Regions from separate parts of the Pelorhabdus sp. sgz311002 genome, predicted to be linked through region 1. Evidence: riboswitches for the same ligand, from Rfam matches in the RefSeq annotation. Region 1 holds a riboswitch; each other region holds the start of a gene.
What was found. Region 1 has a riboswitch for cyclic di-GMP ahead of AC0NJP_RS11880 (hypothetical protein). Riboswitches for the same ligand answer to the same signal wherever they lie in the genome.

Region 1 (4,610 bases):
TTTCTTTGTCAGTTCATCATAACGGACGAATGATCGATTTTATCGATGGCAAAGAAGAAGGCGCTTTTGCACCGGACCGTTGCGGCGGTTTACCGGCAAGTCAGCTTGTGAAGCTTTGCTATAGCGGCAAGTATACCTATGAAGCGCTCAGAGATCGTTTATTTGGCAAGGGCGGTTTTTATGCCTATCTTGGCACGAAGGATCTGCGTGTTGCTGAAGAACGGGCGAAAGCAGGCGATAAAACAGCACAACTTATTTTAGAAGCCTTTACTTATCAAGTTGCCAAGGATATTGCGGCGTTGGCGTCGGTGGTGAAGGGCAATGTAGATCGCATTATTTTGACTGGCGGAATTGCTTATTCCGAAGCGGTTGTTGGCGCTATTAGCGAACGCGTTGTATTTATTGCTCCCGTAGCAGTTATGCCAGGAGAGGAAGAATTGGAATCTCTTGCCTCCGGCGCTCTGCGTGTACTGAATGGGGAGGAAAAAGTTAAAATTTATGCCTAGTTTGTAAGGACATTTTTTATTGATAAAAAGCTAAGAATGACAGGAGGAATTTATGTGAAAAAGTTGCTAACAGGCAATGAAGCGGTGGCGCAAGGCGCTTATGAAGCGGGCGTCGTTTACGCAGCCGCTTATCCCGGTACGCCTAGTACAGAGATTTTGGAAAATATTGCTCAGTTTAAAGGGGACATCATTGCGGAATGGGCGCCAAATGAAAAAGTCGCCTTCGAAAATGCGATCGGCGCGTCTTTAGGCGGCGGGAGAACCTTGGCGGCCATGAAGATGGTCGGGGTGAATGTAGCAGCTGATCCGCTCTTTAGTTTTGCCTATTCGGGTGTCAATGGCGGCATGGTACTTGTCAGTGGCGATGATCCTGGCTGTCATTCCTCGCAAAATGAACAAGATAATCGGTATTATGCTAAGTTTGCTAAGGTGGCTATGGTGGAGCCGAGCGATAGCCAGGAAGCAAAAGATATGGTTAAAACAGCTTTAGAGATTAGTGAAACCTTTGATACTCCTGTGCTATTCCGTATGACGACGCGCGTTTGCCATAGTAAAAGCATCGTGACGTTAGGAAAGCGGAGTGAAGTCGTTAAAAAAGCCTATGTTAAAAATCCCGCAAAATATGATTTGGTCCCGGCTGTAGCGAAAAAGCTGCGTGTAAATTTGGAAGAACGGCTGCAGACTTTACAGCGCTACGCGGAAGAGACGCCGTTAAACTATATCGAATGGCACAGTAAAAAAATCGGGATTATTTCCTCGGGGATTGCTTTTCAATATGCCAAGGAAGTTTTTGGCGAAGATGCTTCATATTTAAAACTTGGTTTTACTTATCCGCTACCGCTCGAAAAAATCCGTACCTTTGCCGCTGCCGTTGATACGCTCTACGTCGTGGAAGAGCTTGAGCCTTATTTGGAAGAGCAGATCAAAGCAGCTGGCATTGCTTGCATTGGTAAAGCGAAAATTCCTTATACCGGTGAATTAAATCCTGATATTGTCGCACAGGCGCTCCTTGGTAAACGTCGCGAGATGATTTCTTATGACGCTTCCGTTGTAGTAACGCGTCCGCCGGTTCTTTGCGCGGGCTGTCCTCATCGCGGGTTCTTTTATGAACTGGGAAAACGTAAGAATGTAGCGATTATGGGCGATATTGGCTGCTACGCTTTGGGCGGCGGCGATCCCTTAAATGCCAAAGATGCTGCCAACTGTATGGGCTCTGCTCCCAGTGTGGGGCATGGTCTGCAAAAGACTTTCCATTATTTTGAGGAAGATACGCGAGTAATTTCTACAATCGGCGACTCTACCTTTTTCCATACTGGTCTTATGAGCTTGATTGATATTGTTTATAATCGCAGCAATACAATTACTTGTATTCTTGATAATCGAATTACTGGTATGACGGGCCATCAGGATCATCCTGGCACTGGTTATACACTGCAAGGGATGCCAACGAAAGCGCTTGATATTGCTTCTGTGGTAAAAGCCATTGGCGTGGATCATGTCAAAACCATTAATCCTTTGCGCCTTGATGAAGTCAGTGAAGCGCTCGATTGGGCCTTGGCCCTTGACGAACCTTCGGTCATTATTACACGTTGGCCTTGCGTGTTAAAGAAAGCATCGCCGCAAGATCACGAAGAATTCGGCGACTATTTGGCAAAATGCAAAATCGATCAAGCGAAATGTATCGGTTGTAAAAAATGTATTAAAACAGGCTGTCCAGCCCTTCGTTTTGATAAGGCGGCGAAAAAGAGTTCGATCCATGCGATGCAGTGTGTAGGCTGTGAGGTTTGTGCGCAGGTTTGTCCGGTACAGGCGATTGCCAAGGAGGGGAAATAAGATGGCGACGAAAAATATTTTATTAGTAGGCGTTGGCGGCCAGGGAACCATTTTAGTGAGCAAGATTTTATCTACAGGTCTTATGGCTGCCGGCTATGACGTAAAAATGTCAGAAGTACATGGCATGGCCCAACGCGGCGGCAGTGTGAGTACCCAGGTTCGCTATGGTGAAAAAGTTTATTCACCCATTATTGGTAAAGGCGAAGCCGATATTCTCGTATCTTTTGAGCAGATGGAAGCGCTGCGCTGGTTAGATTATTTAAAGCCTGATGGCAAAATCGTTGTCAATGATTATCAGATTCCCTCAGCGCCGATTTTGAATGGAAAGTGCGATTATCCTACAGGCATTTTAGAAACTTTACAGGAGAAAGCGGCAACGACGATCGTAGCTGCAGAAAAGATAGCCCTTGCGCTGGGCAATGGTCGCTGTATGAACGTTGTTTTATTCGGTGCTTTAGTCAAGGCGATGGACCTTACCACAATCCATTGGGACGAAGCAATGAAAGAACAGATTAAGCCCCAGCTTTTTTCAATCAATCAGGCCGCATTTCAAGCTGGGTTAGAGACAGTCTGATAGTTGCCAAGCCTTAAGGGGCATGGTATCATAAGAAAGAGTCAGCAAAAGAAAACGTCGGCAAACTTATCGAAAGGTAAGGACGCAAAGCTTTGGATCTAAGGACAGATCTGTCTATGAGCGCCAGGTTGCAATCAATTTGATGAGCAGCCTGGTTTTTTGTTGCTTAATTTAGGCAAATAAGGAAGGGTTTTACATGTTACAATATTTGGCCCAGCTCTTGGGCCGTTGTGAATGTTGCGGCCGTAAGGCTACGCGGCGCCTTGAAATGTATAACGATGGGCAGAATAAGTCCAAAGGGCATTATTATTGTGAAAGCTGCCTGAGTGAAGGCCTAAATCAAGCTGTTTCAGGCGAGTTTTTATCTACAGGGAAAAAATTCACCTTATTTCATTCTGCGAATGAATTGGAACGAGCTGGTATTTCCTGTACCAACTTTTTACAGAAATAGAACAGGAATAAAAAACCGTCGCGGTAAGCTTACGACTACACGAATGCTTACTGCGGCGGTTTTTTATTCTAAATAGAGGATTTGATCGGATTTTAGCGAAAAAGAATAAAAATAAAGATTTTCAGCCTGCAAGTAATGAGTGAGGTGCCAGGATGCGCTATTGTATTTTTTGCGGTGTAGAAATACCGAAAAGTGCTTTGTTTTGTCAGATCTGCGGCAAACGACAACCAGATCAAACGGAAGAAATGGCTGAGGCGGAAGCGGAAGCTGTAGAAACTGAGTTGGTAGATCCAGCGCCGCCGACTGGGCTGGCTGCTTTTTTGGCTTCGCCCAAAAAATTGGTGATTGCTGGAGTTGGCGCTTTTGTCGGGCTAATTATCATAGTAACTTTTGTTATTGTTGTTGTAACGAAAAAATAAGCGGTCTTTCAAATCTGTATAGATTGGATATTTCGGAGGAGATTAGCTATGTATTGTCCTCAATGCGGTGTGACCATAAGTGTGGAAGGAAATTTTTGCGGCAAGTGTGGCAAGGATGTGGCCTATCTAACACAATCAGATAAACAGCCAAAAGCTGCCGTCCCTGCTTCGCCCACAGAAGAACTCGCCTCACCAGTACCAGAGACTACAGCGACGGATGGTTTGGTTATTACAGAAGCCGAAGTAGCAGCGGCTGCAAAGGCGGCTGAAGAGTTGTCAGGCGAAGGCGGTGACTCAGCGAAAAAAGCGGACGAAGCTTCAGAGCAAGTACCAGAGCCAAAACCGTCGCAAGTGGGTGCATTGTCTGGCGGTAGCGCCGATCATAAAAAGCCTGCTGTCGTTTATTTTTGTAACTCTTGCGGTACGGCTGTTTTTGCTGAAGATAGCTATTGCTACGAATGCGGCAAAAAGACACAAAAAGAATATTATTGTCAACAAGCTGCCGGTTTTACGAAGAAGAAGAAAGTTCTATTTGGCCTTATCGCCCTTACCGCTTTTTTTGGTACGGCATGGCTGATGTATCATTTTGCTAAGTCTTGGTTTCATTAACTTATTGCTTTGTTCATAATAATAGATGATATTGCCGTGATTGGTGATTCGCGCTATTTACGTTTGAGGCATGATTTAGTTTTGCTATCATAGTATATTTTAGTATATTTAAAATTTTCTTTATCAGTATTCATGTTATTTTGTTATAGACATTGATAAAAAAATCTGCTATATTAAATCAAATGGTAAGCCGTGTCTTCTCTGAAGGGATAAAAATT
Region 2 (4,610 bases), on a different contig from region 1:
GCCCCATTATTTTTCCTTGATAAACAATCGGAATCATGGCCGCACTTTGAAATCCTGTAGCAACGCAAATTCCTCGATAATTGCCAAGATCCGCTTCACTAAGTAGACCCTCTAATTGAGAAAAAGCAGGTAAAATATACGAGCCTTGTTCATTTATCAAATGCAAATCGCACGGCAACAGCCTTCCGGCGGCTAGACGGGTGCAAATACAATCCCCGTTGGAAATTTGCACAAAATTTTCTTGTTCCCAAAACTCTTGACTGAAACCAGTATAAGCTTGATAAGGAATCCCCCCCTGCTCATCAAGAACGCGGATTCCTACACATTGACATTGAAATTCCTTTTGCATGAACTGAACAAGCGATATAAGAAATTCTTCCTTTGATGCAACAGCGCTACAGCTATAAATCAATTGTTTAATCGCCTCAAGGCGATCTGTATTGGCGGTAGAGTCGCCAATTGTAGTAATTTTCCTCACTTTTTTCTGTTTCATTTACGCTTCCCCCTCTACCGACGCTGTTATTCATAGTAACATTTTGACACAATTACGCCAAACCCTGCCGTAAGCTCCAAAAAGAAAAGAGCCATTAGGCTCTTTTCATGGCAGAAATTGAATTGTAATTTCGCTCAAATAAGGCACTACCGCGGAAAACGGCTCCTCTAGATAATTTTTATCATCAGCCAAAACCTTTTCTAAAACGGTACGTTCTAACGTCACAAAAGGTTTTATTTTTCCTAAAAAGGGATGCTGGAACTGAGGATCAAGCGTGTTTGATTCGACCGTCTCAATTTTAAGGCCTTTCAGTAAAAATGTATACTCACCAACTATCTTGCCTTGCTCCAGAATACGGATCGCCGCCCGATTTTCTTGGTTCGCCATCACAGAATTGACCATCCCCATAATATGAGGATGTTTTGCACCAAGCGCTTCAACATTGCGCAAATGAAAGGGAACAATTTGGTCGCGAATCAATTGATCTAATTCATCACCCATGGTACAACCTCCTAGTATCATAATATACTAGAGTACCCTGTTTTTTGTTAACAATACCCTTATAGCTTGAATTTGCGAATCGCTGATTGAAGTACTTCCGCCATGCGCGCCAGTTCCTGACTTGAGGCAGCAATCTCTTCCATCGAAGCCGATTGTTCTTCTGTAGCAGCTGAAACAGTCTGAGTTCTACCAGCTGTTTCGCGACTTACCTGATCAATTTGCTGTACTGAGGCAGCAACAGTTTTGCCATTGCCTGCCATTAAATCAATTGCCTGGGAAATACCTTGCACTTTTTCTGTCACATCACTAACCAGTTCCTTGATTTCCCCAAAAACACCACCTGCTTCTTCGACAACAGCAGTACCGGTTTTCACTTCCTTTGTGCCTGTTTCCATTGCAGCTACAGCGGCATCCGTATCGACTTGAATGTCACGAATCAAAACTTCGATCTGTTTAGCCGCATCTTGGGACTGTTCCGCTAATTTTCGCACTTCTTCCGCTACGACAGCAAAACCTTTGCCTTGTTCTCCTGCGCGAGCCGCTTCAATAGCAGCATTGAGGGCTAGCAAGTTAGTTTGCCCGGAAATGCCGGAAATAGTTTCTACAATTTGCCCGATTTCTTTGGATCTTGCCCCTAAATTAGCAACAACTTGCGCCGATTCCACGACAGTTTTTTCAATATGAGCCATCTGCTCATTTGCTTTTTGCACACGGGCCGTACCAGAAAAAGAAGCTTTCGCCGCGGCTTCCGCCACCTGGCTAACAGCCAGTGCGTTAGCCGATATCTTACCCATTCCCTGCGACATTTCTTCTACCGTTGCGGCAGCTGCATCAACGGCTTTCGCCTGCGCTAAAGCGCCCTCGGCAATCTCCGTAACCACAGTTGCAACCTGCGTTGAGGCCCGCGCTGACTGATCAGCACTTGCCGTTAACTCTTCTGATGACGCCGCCACTTGCTCTGACTGTTTGGCTACCGAACCAATGAGTTCACGCATACTCTCCCTGAGATGCGCCAATGACATCGCAACTTGACCAAATTCATCGCCGCGATTGACAAAGGCAGGCGGCAATTGCACCGAATAATCACCACTAGCCATTTGATCAAGCGCTTGTGTCATTACCTGCAAAGGCTTCACAACCATCCGAGTTAACACAAAACTAAGCAAAACACTGACAGCAAGAATCAGTACCATAACAGCCAGAGAAAAGAACTGAACGCGGGCCGCATTTTGAGCAGAGTCTGCTACGATATCAGTTACCACTTTTGCTTCATTGGCTTCAATCGCAGCCAACGCGGCCTGTAATTGCTGCGCAAAGGGCGTTAATTCTTTGGTTACTGCCGCCGCTTCGGCTTCAGCTTTAGCCTGCAGGGCGCCGTTTCCCGCTTTTTTGGCTTGCTGCGCCTCCACTAAGCGAGGAATCAATCGCTCTTTAACCCCAGAATAGTACGTGTTCGTATTGTTAACTAGCTTTTCAACCTCTGCTTTATCAGACGAACTCGCTTTCGCTAATAGTTGTTGTTCTAATTCAACCACTGTATCCATTTTCCCAATAAACCCCTGACGGTATTTATCATCACCATCAGCAATAAATCGACGAATTTCCAAAACAGCGCCTGTATAAACATTCTCGGCCTTAGCAGCTGTTAAAGCTCTTGTATTAGAGCTGCCAATAGTACTAATCGCGCTAGCATTCTTACCTGATTCATGATAAAAACCAATTCCCAAAACCAGAATCAATACGATCATAACCAAAAAACCAATTCCAATTTTCATGCCAATATTCTGCTTTCCCGCTTGTATCACTGCCAAAAAATTCATCCCCCTCTATATTATAAAATGTAAAAAAACAATAAAAAACGTCAGACTGCCTGCTGCGAATCTGACGATGGAGATACAAAATAACCAACTAGCAACCTGGCGATCATGGACCTTCGTCTTTAGACCCAGTGGCTTTGCGTCCTTGTTTTTCAACAAGTTTGCCCAATGGTGAATCAATATCTTTTCCTATAACAGTTAAAAGATTACAGTATATTTGGAAATTTGTCAATAAATGAAAAAGAGCATTATCGAAGCAGAAAAACTTGCTTCAATAATGCAAAGAGGGCCTCGTTAATAGCTGGTTTTTTCTACTAAAGTATCGCCTTTTCTGCGTTTGGCATAATTACTCCACCAAGCAGTAATTATCGGCACTAAAACAGATGTTACAATAACAGATGTGGCGACAAGCGCCGTTGCTGCCTGGGCAACAGGTTCAAACGCCGGATTCATGCCAGCAATAATAATAGGATTCGTTACAGCGGCGCCAGCCGTACTAGAAGCAGCAATCCCTGCCGTTCCATTGCCGCCGCCAATAAATTTATCAGCAAGCATAAGCGGAATTCCTGTAATAATAATAACACCAACACCAAGTAAAATACCAAGTAAACCTGTTTTTAGAATCACACTTAAATCAATTGTATTTCCTAGCGCAAAGGCAAAAAAAGGAATCATTGTATGTGTCGCCTTGCCAAAAAATTCACGCAGTTCGTGGTCGAGATTCCCTAAAGCAAAACCAACGAGGAAGGGTAAAACCGCACCGACAAACAAGTGTGGTTCAAAGGAGGCAATACCGGCTCCACCTAAGATCAACATGGTAACGAGCGGACCTGATTCAATGGACATCAATACAAAAGCTCCCGCTTCTTCCTGAGTACCATATTGCTGCATAATCGAAGCGTAAAGACCGCCATTCGTCATATCCATAGCTGCAATAATAGCTATCGTAGAAAGTCCGGCAAAAAAACCATTTTGAATCCCATTACCAGGAAGAATACTCGCCGTTACTAAGGCGACAACCCAAGCAACAGCAATTTTTGTTATCACTAAAGTACCTGATTTTTTCAGTACAATTCCAGTAGCGCGAACATCAATCGCTGCCCCCATACAGAAAAACCAAACAGCTAAAATTGGTACAGTTCCTGTAATCAAGCCATTGGTAAACGATCCGAAATACTTGCCTGACCAAGGAGCAAAAGTGTGACACAGAGCTCCTAAAAACAATGGAACTAACATGAGACCGCCAGGAATTTTATCAATTTTCTGTTTAATTTGCATATTCTAGCCTTCCCTTCTGTCATTAAATTGCGTATTAATTCATGAATCTATTAATAATATAAAAATTCATCGCCAAAATCTCTTTCTCGCTATTTAATAACTTAAAATTCATTAGTGTACCGGTTTACATTACACAAAAAGACTGTTTTTGCAGCAATCCCACATTTATTTTGCTGAAACTTCTTATTCGTCTATTACAACCCCCTTTTTAAAATTCCATATTATAAAACTTTATTTCACGAATTTTATAATTTTATTATATATTTCATTTTTTGTTTTTACAAGAATATTTCCACAGTTCTAATAATAAATTTCACAATGTGGAATACTAATTCATTTTCATTTATCAAAAAGGGATCTAAGCTGCTGATTTGCAGCTAGATCCCTTATACTTTATAAAGCAGCCAGCAAGATTTTTCTAACTTCCGCTGGTGTAATATCAGCATTTTCCCCTAATTTTACCATGCCGTGTTTTTCTAAACTCTTAACCACTTCTTCAACAGCATCAGCGCCTAAGTGAT
Region 3 (4,610 bases), on a different contig from region 1:
ATGCAGGCCGCCGCTCAAGCTGTGAAGGAAAGTGCTGCGGCGGAAAATCGTGAGGTCCCCAAACTTTTAGCTGTTACTATATTAACAAGTATGGACGAGGTAGCTTTGAAGCAAGTGGGCTGCCCGCTTGCGATTGGTGAAGAAGTTTTAACGTTAGCTAAGCTAGCTAAATCGGCGGGGATGGACGGCGTTGTCGCTTCGCCTCATGAAGCCGCGATGATTCGAAAAGCCTGCGGCGACGACTTCTTGATCGTCACGCCGGGAATTCGACCAGCCGGAGCAGCATTGCAAGATCAAAGTCGCGCCAGTACGCCAGCAGCGGCTCTTACGGCAGGGGCAACGCATTTAGTTATTGGGCGGCCTATTACGCAGGCGGCCGACAAGAACTTGGCCGTAGAAAAAATACTAGCAGAAATGGAGACGGTATGATGACTGAAGCAGAAGTAAAAGAGTTATTTATACAAACTGGGGCGATTTTAGAAGGCCATTTTCTATTGACCTCTGGCCGTCATAGTATGATGTATGTTGAGAAATTTCAGGTACTGCAGCAGCCGAAACATACCGAAACGTTATGCAAAGCTTTAGCTGAAAAATTTCGTGATGCTAAGATTGACGTAGTTATCGGACCGATGACTGGCGGTATTCTTTTGGCTCATGAAGTGGCTAAAGAGCTTGGTACAAGAGCGCTCTTTACGGAAAGGGAAAACGGCAAAATGGCACTGCGGCGCGGTTTTTACGTCGATCCCGGTGAACGCGTTCTCGTCGTGGAAGATATCGTTACAACAGGTGGCTCGGTGCAGGAAGTGATTGACACAATTAAACCAACAGGCGGAATTATTGCTGGGGTGGGGATTCTTGTGGATCGCAGCGGTGGTAAAGCTTCCTTTGAAGCGCCGACTGAGGCGTTGTTGCATCTTGATGTGGCGTCTTTTGCACCAGAAGAATGTCCCGCTTGCAAAGCCGGAACTCCTATTACCAAACGGGGCAGTCGGAAAATTTAAGTAAACTATTTAAGAAGTCCTGAATTGACAGTTATTAGCATGTTATGATATAAATAAAGATAATGAATATGGCAAACTTATCGAAAGATAAGGACGCAAAGCTATGGGTCTAAAGACAGGATGTCTATGATTGCCAGGTTGCTCCCTGTATAGATAGACCAGGTGTCAGGCCTGGTCTTTTATTTTTTTGAGAGCGCGAGGTAGGAGGATTTTTTGTGAAGAAAAATGATTCTGAGTCGGTAGGAAAGGCGCAAGAAAAGATTTTGTTTGCCGAAATAGAAGCGCAGATTCAAAAATATCAGGTTCTCGCAGAAAAGACAGGAGATATTATTTTATTTATAGCTTTAGAAGGGCAAATTCTAGCAGGTAATGATGCTGCGCTTCGTGTCTATGGCTACTCAGCGGAAGAACTCACAGCTTTAACGATTTTTGATGTGCGGGAAGACGGTACGGAAGCAGCTCTAATTTTAGAACAGATGAAATTAGCCGGAGCCGCCGGCGTTTGTTTTGAAGCAAAGCATAAGCGGAAAAATGGTACGGTTTTTTACGTGCAGGTTCAATCGCAACGAAGCATTGTAGCTGGGGTGCCTGTTTTATTGAGTATTATCCGTGATATTAGTCATCGCAAGCAGATGGAAGAAAGACTATGGCATTTGGCCCACTATGATTATCTTACAGATATTCCAAACCGCTACTATTTAGAAGAACATTTGAAAAAGACAGGCACAAATGGTTGTGTGGCGCAAAAAAGCGCGTTACTGCTACTTGATTTTGATAATTTTAATCTTGTCAATAATTCGTATGGCCATAAGGCGGGTGACCGTTTATTGCAACAGGCTGTAAAATTATTGAAGCGCAACCTGCGTAAAGGTGATTTTTTAGCCCGTTTAGGCGGCGATGAGTTTTTAATTTTTCTGTATGAGACTACCTTGGAAAAGGCGAACTGCATGGCTACAAGGCTCTTAAAAACATTAGAAAAAGAAAACTTTTATGTCGATGCCAGCAAAATTCCTCTTCGCGTTACGGCAAGTATTGGTATTGTCTATATTGATGAAGCGGTTGAAGTAAAACGTATTTTTTCTTATGTAGATGCCGCGGTTCATCAGGCTAAGGAAGCCGGAAAAAACCGGGTTATGCTTATCAGTGATATTGATGACCGTCGTCGTATTTTTGAAATGAATCGCAAAGTGGCTTTAATTTATCAGGCATTACGACGTGATCAGTTTAAACTAGTGTTTCAGCCTATTTATCAGTCAGGCAAGGGCATTATTCATTATGAGGCGCTGATCCGGCTAATAGATGGTGACCATATTATTTCACCAGTTGACTTTATTCCTGTGGCGGAAAAGAGTGGTCTCATAGCCTCTATTGATCGCTGGGTGATATCGAAAACACTTTCGGTACTTGAAAATCAGCCGCAGTTAAGAATTTTTGTGAACTTATCAGGTTTTACCCTGAGTGATGAAGGGCTCTTAAGCTGGATTGAACGCTCTATACTAGAAAGCGGCATAGAGCCAAATCGACTTGGTTTTGAGATTACAGAAAGTGCGACAATCAAGGATTTATCAATAGTAGAAAAATGGATTAATGGTTTAAAGAAGCTCGGCTGTCATTTTGCTCTAGATGATTTTGGTGTCGGTTTCTCTTCTTTTTCTCACTTAGGAAAGCTGCCAGTTGACTATTTGAAAATTGATGGATCCTTTGTAAGAAACCTAGAGAATAATCCCAAGCAACAGGCTCTTGTACAAGCGATGAATGCGGTAGCCCATACGTTGGGAAAGAAAACGATTGCTGAGTTTGTCGAAAATGATGCCATTTGGCATATTTTAAAGAAATTAGAAGTTGATTGTGGGCAAGGTTATTATTTAGGGAGACCTGCATCTTTAGAGGAAGTTCTTGTCTCCAAGCAGTTTTGTCAAAGCTGCTGCTAAGGTAAATGCGAGAAGAAAAAGTACTAGTAAAAAGTTCTTGCCAAAGTATATATAATATGTTATTATATAAAAGCTGGTTCGGCCCGGTAGTTTAGTTGGTTAGAATGCCGCCCTGTCACGGCGGAGGTCGTGGGTTCAAGTCCCATCCGGGTCGCCATATTGCGGAAGTAGCTCAGTGGTAGAGCATCGCCTTGCCAAGGCGAGGGTCGCGAGTTCGAATCTCGTTTTCCGCTCCAATTTCATAGGGGTATAGCTCAATTGGTAGAGTAGTGGTCTCCAAAACCATTGGTTGAGGGTTCAAGTCCTTCTGCCCCTGCCAGAAACTCAAAAGAGATGCATTTTATGCATCTCTTTTTTATACGAAAATTTAAAAATAAGGAATATATTTAGTCGTAATAATTTTTACAGTGCAAGAATCGGTTAAAAATGTTATAATTATTCTATAATTTGTAAAATTACAAAACGCTTTTGCAACTGAGTTGATGAGGGGGAGACAGAATGGATGTAAAAGACATTAAAGTCATTGGGAACCTAGGTACTGGAACCATGGGTTTTGGTACAGCTTTGGCCTTTGCCATGGCCGGCTATGAAGTAAAAATGTATGGTCGGTCTGAAAGCAGTATTGAGCGCGGCGTTAACAGTATCAAAGGCGCCTTAAAAACTTATGTCGCTAATGGCTTGGTAAAAGAGGATGATGTAGCATCTATTTTAGCGCGTGTAGAAGGTGTAACAACACTGGAAGCCGTTGCTGAAAAGGCTGATTTCATTATTGAATCTGTTGCCGAAGAACTGGCTATTAAACAGGAAATTTGGGGTAAGCTTGATAAACTTTGCGCGCCTCATACCATTTTTGCCACAAATACGTCTGGCTTGAGTCCTACTGCGATTGCTGAACCATTGCAGCGCAAAGATAAATTCGTCGTAGCTCATTTCTGGAATCCGCCTCATCTAGTTCCACTTGTCGAAGTTGTTCCAGGTAAAGGAACTTCTGAGGAAACCGTACAAATCACTTGGAAGCTCATGGAACTCATTCAGAAAAAACCTGTTGCCTTAAAACGGGAAGCTCTTGGTTTTATCGGTAACAGACTACAGCTGGCTTTGCTGCGAGAAGCTTTGTATATTGTAGAATCGGGCATTGCTACGCCAGAAGCGGTTGATACAACCATGAAATATAGTCTTGGCCGTCGTTTAGCTACAACAGGTCCTTTGGAAAGCGCTGATTTAGGCGGACTTGACATTTTTAATAATATTTCCAGCTATTTGTTAGCTGATTTATGCAATGAGACAACAGGCTCAAAATTATTGCAGGAAGCTGTGGCTGCAGGAAAACTAGGCGCCAAAACTGGTACAGGTCTTTATGACTGGACGCCTGAGTCGTTAGAAAAAATTAAAAGCTTTAGAGAAACTATTTTAATCGATTGGCTGAAACGCGATCAGATCAAAGACTAATGATGTGATAAACAGAAGATGGTTAGCGTAGAATAATACAAAGAGCTATAAGCGAAATGAGATATTTTCGCTCTAGCTCTTTTTTGTTTGGCCTCTTAGTATTTTGGGTTTACTATTATGTTCCCTTGGGATGTGGTAGAGTATGTCGGTTTACTTTAACGACTTCTTCCTTTAGGAGGAGCCAAATTTTTTTAAAGAGTTCCTGATAGTGAGTCGAGGTGCGAAGATC
Region 4 (4,610 bases), on a different contig from region 1:
GCCGGTTTATAATCATCATTTGGTTTCAATGATGCAACTCCCATGCTAACTGTGATAAACTCACTTACATCTGACATCTCATGTTTTAAAGCTAATTTTTTTATATTTTCTTGAATCCTCTGGGCAACTACAATTGCACCACTAAGCGGTGTTGCTGGCAGTAAGACAACAAATTCTTCTCCACCATATCTACCGACAATATCGATTGACCTAGAAAGTGAATTTTTTATTGTTTGGCTAACTTTTCTCAAACACTCATCGCCTTCTAAATGCCCATAGATATCATTGTAGTTTTTAAAAAAATCTATATCAATCATTATCGCTGATAAATATTCATTATTACGATGTGAGCTAAGACATAATTTATTTAATGCCTCTTCTAAAAAACGACGATTATATATCTCTGTCAATTTATCAATCATTGACAAACTCACTAAAATGTCTCTTTGCTTTTTTAATTCAAGCTGACTCTCAATACGGGCTTTTATAACTGCTATGTCTGTGTTCTTCGTAATGTAATCAACCGCTCCCATTGAAAACCCTGTTGTTTGATGCTGCGGAGAGGAATTGGAAGAAATAAATATTACTACTATGTCTTGAGTAGCCGGATTTTCTTTGACTTGCCGACAAATTTCGTAGCCATCAATATCTGGTAGCATTATATCTAATAAAATAAGATCAATTTTTCGAGATATAATGATCTTTAAAGCCTGTGACCCGGAAGTTGCACAATAAACACTATAATTATCTTGCAAAATTTTCATTAATAAATTACAGTGAAATTTTTCATCATCAACAACGAGAACTGTCTGCTTACCAAAATTCATCTTATCGTCCTTTCTCTTCCACTTTAAAGTTCAGAAAACAAAGCCAACATGGAACGATAACTTTAGTGATAGCTACATCAATGATTTCTCATTTTATTGCAATAAAAAACCAGGTTATCATCGTAATTAATGATGTAACCTGGCAGTCTTAGAAAATTCCTTTAGACCCACGGCTTTGCGTCCCATCCTTTCGGGTGGTTTGCCTACCAAATATTTCTTTAATGAAAATTATACCATAATGATTCAAAATTTCAAAGGAGCCTGCCAAATGTATCCAATAATACATCTGACAGGTTTTCATTCCCTCATCTTGTTGAAATAAACAAAACGTCTACTTTCCTTTAAATTCACTATCATAGGCTTCAAGTGCTATCGGCAACGCAGTAATCACCTTATTTCCTACTGCGGGGAGCGCTAATAAAACTGCACTTTTAATCTCATCTCTAGTAGCACCTAACTCCTGAGCATGTTTTACATGAAAAGGAAGACCACTTAGCAGTCCAACCGCCGCTAAAACAGCAATATAAGCAATCTCTTCTGTTTTGGAATCAAGGCTGCTAGCCTCGTCTAATTTTTGAACAGTTTCTAACCATGTTTTCGATTGTTCCGGAGCTTCTTTTAAAAAGCAGTCAAATGCATTACTCATATTTTTCAAGTAAATCCCTCCCAAATAGCACATTATTTTGTTATTTATAGATTCCGATAATCGCTGGGTCAAACATTCTTTTTCCATTTCCTAATCTTGGTTCTAAAATTCTTAAAAGGCGCAACCGAATTTATATGTATCCACTTCCACATTGGCCAATTCGCTTTTGTTACTGTCCATTCACGCGCATTTGGAGTAAATAATTCTTCCTCACTTAATTGATCGATCCAAGCACACCATGCTGCAACGTTTTCCCCAAATAATTTGCGTAATTCCTGTAGCGAGTACCCGCTGTATTCATAATAAAATTTTTGATAAAGTTGTCCCAACTGATTCCATTTATAGTCCAGTGAGGGAGTAATAACTTTTTTCCCATTTAATTCATCTATTTCCCATCCCATAATAAGATTTAACCATCCGAGCTGATATGCTAGCATTTCCTGCGGCGTCTTATCCACTTGCGCAATGCGAACATTTCCTTTTTCATCTGGAATCTCATCAAATTCTTTGTCAAAAAGCAAATAAGTCTTTTGTATAGCGGCAATTAATTCAACTTTACTATTGTATTGTATCATTTATCATGGCACACTCCATTTTTTATAACCACTTCAAATTTAATAAGCAAAAAATATCTAAGGTAGATTAATGCCTCAAATTTGAACACGCTTTAAAACTAATTTGAAAAAAGTTACAGGATTTTATGAGCAGTTATTGACACTCTCTAAGATCTAGCTAGCCAATAAACCCCAGTCAGTATAAGTATGCAACTTCCTACTTTATTGTATGTTATCGGGGAAACTTCAACACCAACAAGTCCAAAATGATCAACGACAGCCGCAGTAATAATCTGAGCTGCTAATACTAAGGCAAATACCTTTAATGTTCCAATATTCGCTATAGAGTATGAAAAACCATACATTGCACAAATCCCCATCATTCCTGAAATCAAGGCTTTAGTAGATATTGTATCACTAATCTTTTGCTGATTATATAAAACAAATAATAATGCAAATAAAATCTGAAAAATAGAGACTCCTATAATCATAATAAATTGTCCCGATAACTTTCCTATTTGCGAATTAATAGCTCCTTGTATGGGTAAAATTATTCCAGTAATAATCGCCGCTAAGACGCTTAGCATTATGTTTCTCCCCTTATATTAGTAGTTTTCTCATTTCTTCTCTTTATATCTAAACCATATTTTGATTTACAAAATACTAACTCTATTATACAAAAAACAAATTATCTTAAAAATAGTCAACAGTTGAAACGGCTAAAAATTTAATTTTCTATAACGATCTACAATTTTTTCTTTCTGATTTAAATTCTGATATAAAGTGAATCATAAACCAAGTATTAACTATAATTCCCTTAGAATTTTCAGTTGTTGACGAACAAAAAGAAAACTGCTATGCTTAGATAAGCTTAAAACTGAATCATAAAACCATCTTTGGATGTGGATTTTTCTAGAGAAATCTATTTTCGCCACACAATATCTATTGGGATATTGTGTGGCGTTTTTTATTGGGAGGAGATATTTTGTCAAGAAATTCTTATGCATTTCTAGTATTTTTAGGTGGATGCAGTTATGGCATCCTTTCTACGCTTGTCAAGATTGCTTACGCAAGTGGTTTTACAGTAAATGATGTTTGTGGATCACAAGGATTTTTCGGCATGTTGCTTCTCTGGGCTGTCGTGTTGTTTCAGCGAAAACAATTTATCCCATGGAAAAAAACTTTGTTATTAGTTTTATGTGGTTCGCCGATTGGACTAACGACTGTTTTTTATTATACGTCATTACAAACGTTGGATGCCTCGTTAGCAATTATATTTTTATTCCAATTCATTTGGATTGGAGTATTATTGGAAGGAATATTTTTTCGGCGAATTCCTACATGGCAAAAAATTGTAGCAATTACTGTACTCCTTATTGGATCACTATTTGCTACTGGAATAAAAATGGGGACTAATAATGTCTTTGTTTCACCAGGAATGATCTGGGGCTCTGCAGCAGCATTCTCTTACTCTCTAGTGATTCTCAGTAGCGGAACCGTTGCGCGTGACGTTTCCCCCATTCTGAAAAGTGCACTTATGTCGATTGGCGCCACAGCAACCATCTTCTGTTTTCTACCACCATTTTTCCTCACAAATATACCTGTACTTTTACAATTGATGCCCTATAGCATATTACTGGGATTATTTGGTATTGCCCTGCCTCCATTGTTGTTCTCCATTGGGATTCCTAAAATTGGAGTCGGCCTTGGAAGTATCTTAACCTCATCAGAACTTCCTATAGCGATGCTTCTATCAGCCTTTGTATTGGGGGAGCACATCGCCACCTTGCAGTGGCTGGGGATTATCATGATTTTGGGCGGAATCATTGTAGGTAACCTACAAAAAACCTGATTGGTACTGGTTCAAATTAGTTGGCATTCCTGCTAACCATAGTTACACTTTAAAAAAGTTTCAGGCTCTGCCTCAATAGAAGGCAGAGCCTGATTTTCGGTTAAATAGCCCATGAGCTAGCACTCATCTAGTTAAATATTTAATTAGCATAACCTCATTCCCCTTGGCATTATAAATCATTTTATCAGTCCAAGATAACATAATTGGAATACCTCGTCCATTCTCACAGGAGATCACCTGTTCAAAAACCTGTGCTAAGCCACAATGGCGGTAGCGCATAATCTGTTCATTACCGCCAAATCCTGGCCCATCATCTTTTACCCGCATTACCAACGCTGCACCTACTTTATTCACTTTCACACAAATATTTGTGCCATAATGACAGGCATTACTGAGCGCTTCTCCTATAACGGCTTCTAACTTGCAAGCTTCGTCTCCTGCAACACGCTGAAAAATTGCTGATAATGCTATTAATATTTGCTCATATCTTTCTGCACTTTGAAATCGATATACGACAGGTAATTTTTCTAGAGTTCCTATTTTAAGACACAAAGCCGAGCAATCGTCTTCCCGTTGCGGCGAAGTAGAAATTGCCCGTAAACGTTCCATTGTAGCTGCAAAATCTCGCAAATCAGCCGTGGCTGCTTTAGGGTAAACATCATAAATACCATCTGTCATAAAATAAAAAGTATCACCTGATTGGATAGAAAAGGTAGTTGTTTCAAAATAGG

Region 2: another riboswitch for cyclic di-GMP. It lies ahead of AC0NJP_RS10785 (methyl-accepting chemotaxis protein); the one in region 1 lies ahead of AC0NJP_RS11880 (hypothetical protein).
Region 3: another riboswitch for cyclic di-GMP. It lies ahead of AC0NJP_RS15195 (putative bifunctional diguanylate cyclase/phosphodiesterase); the one in region 1 lies ahead of AC0NJP_RS11880 (hypothetical protein).
Region 4: another riboswitch for cyclic di-GMP. It lies ahead of AC0NJP_RS13740 (GGDEF domain-containing response regulator); the one in region 1 lies ahead of AC0NJP_RS11880 (hypothetical protein).

The regions. Positions count from the first base shown of each region.
Region 1 covers NZ_JBWBCL010000007.1:103,629-108,238, forward strand. Annotated here, with positions in the region: gene buk (butyrate kinase) at 1-506, shown strand, start outside; gene iorA (indolepyruvate ferredoxin oxidoreductase subunit alpha) at 561-2,339, shown strand; gene AC0NJP_RS11875 (indolepyruvate oxidoreductase subunit beta) at 2,341-2,913, shown strand; cyclic di-GMP riboswitch class I at 2,963-3,049, shown strand; gene AC0NJP_RS11880 (hypothetical protein) at 3,110-3,364, shown strand; gene AC0NJP_RS11885 (hypothetical protein) at 3,517-3,783, shown strand; gene AC0NJP_RS11890 (hypothetical protein) at 3,832-4,392, shown strand.
Region 2 covers NZ_JBWBCL010000006.1:64,698-69,307, forward strand. Annotated here, with positions in the region: gene AC0NJP_RS10775 (SpoIIE family protein phosphatase) at 1-493, opposite strand, end outside; gene AC0NJP_RS10780 (hypothetical protein) at 599-994, opposite strand; gene AC0NJP_RS10785 (methyl-accepting chemotaxis protein) at 1,054-2,799, opposite strand; cyclic di-GMP riboswitch class I at 2,902-2,987, opposite strand; gene kdgT (2-keto-3-deoxygluconate transporter) at 3,106-4,089, opposite strand; gene AC0NJP_RS10795 (iron-containing alcohol dehydrogenase) at 4,483-4,610, opposite strand, start outside.
Region 3 covers NZ_JBWBCL010000012.1:40,374-44,983, forward strand. Annotated here, with positions in the region: gene pyrF (orotidine-5'-phosphate decarboxylase) at 1-429, shown strand, start outside; gene pyrE (orotate phosphoribosyltransferase) at 429-1,001, shown strand; cyclic di-GMP riboswitch class I at 1,062-1,147, shown strand; gene AC0NJP_RS15195 (putative bifunctional diguanylate cyclase/phosphodiesterase) at 1,217-2,932, shown strand; tRNA gene AC0NJP_RS15200 (tRNA-Asp) at 3,013-3,089, shown strand; tRNA gene AC0NJP_RS15205 (tRNA-Gly) at 3,094-3,168, shown strand; tRNA gene AC0NJP_RS15210 (tRNA-Trp) at 3,176-3,251, shown strand; gene AC0NJP_RS15215 (3-hydroxyacyl-CoA dehydrogenase family protein) at 3,431-4,381, shown strand; gene AC0NJP_RS15220 (ABC transporter ATP-binding protein) at 4,497-4,610, opposite strand, start outside.
Region 4 covers NZ_JBWBCL010000009.1:116,791-121,400, reverse strand. Annotated here, with positions in the region: gene AC0NJP_RS13740 (GGDEF domain-containing response regulator) at 1-827, opposite strand, end outside; cyclic di-GMP riboswitch class I at 958-1,041, opposite strand; gene AC0NJP_RS13735 (carboxymuconolactone decarboxylase family protein) at 1,159-1,473, opposite strand; gene AC0NJP_RS13730 (ClbS/DfsB family four-helix bundle protein) at 1,542-2,048, opposite strand; gene AC0NJP_RS13725 (DMT family transporter) at 2,195-2,614, opposite strand; gene AC0NJP_RS13720 (EamA family transporter) at 3,013-3,879, shown strand; gene AC0NJP_RS13715 (PAS domain S-box protein) at 4,003-4,610, opposite strand, start outside.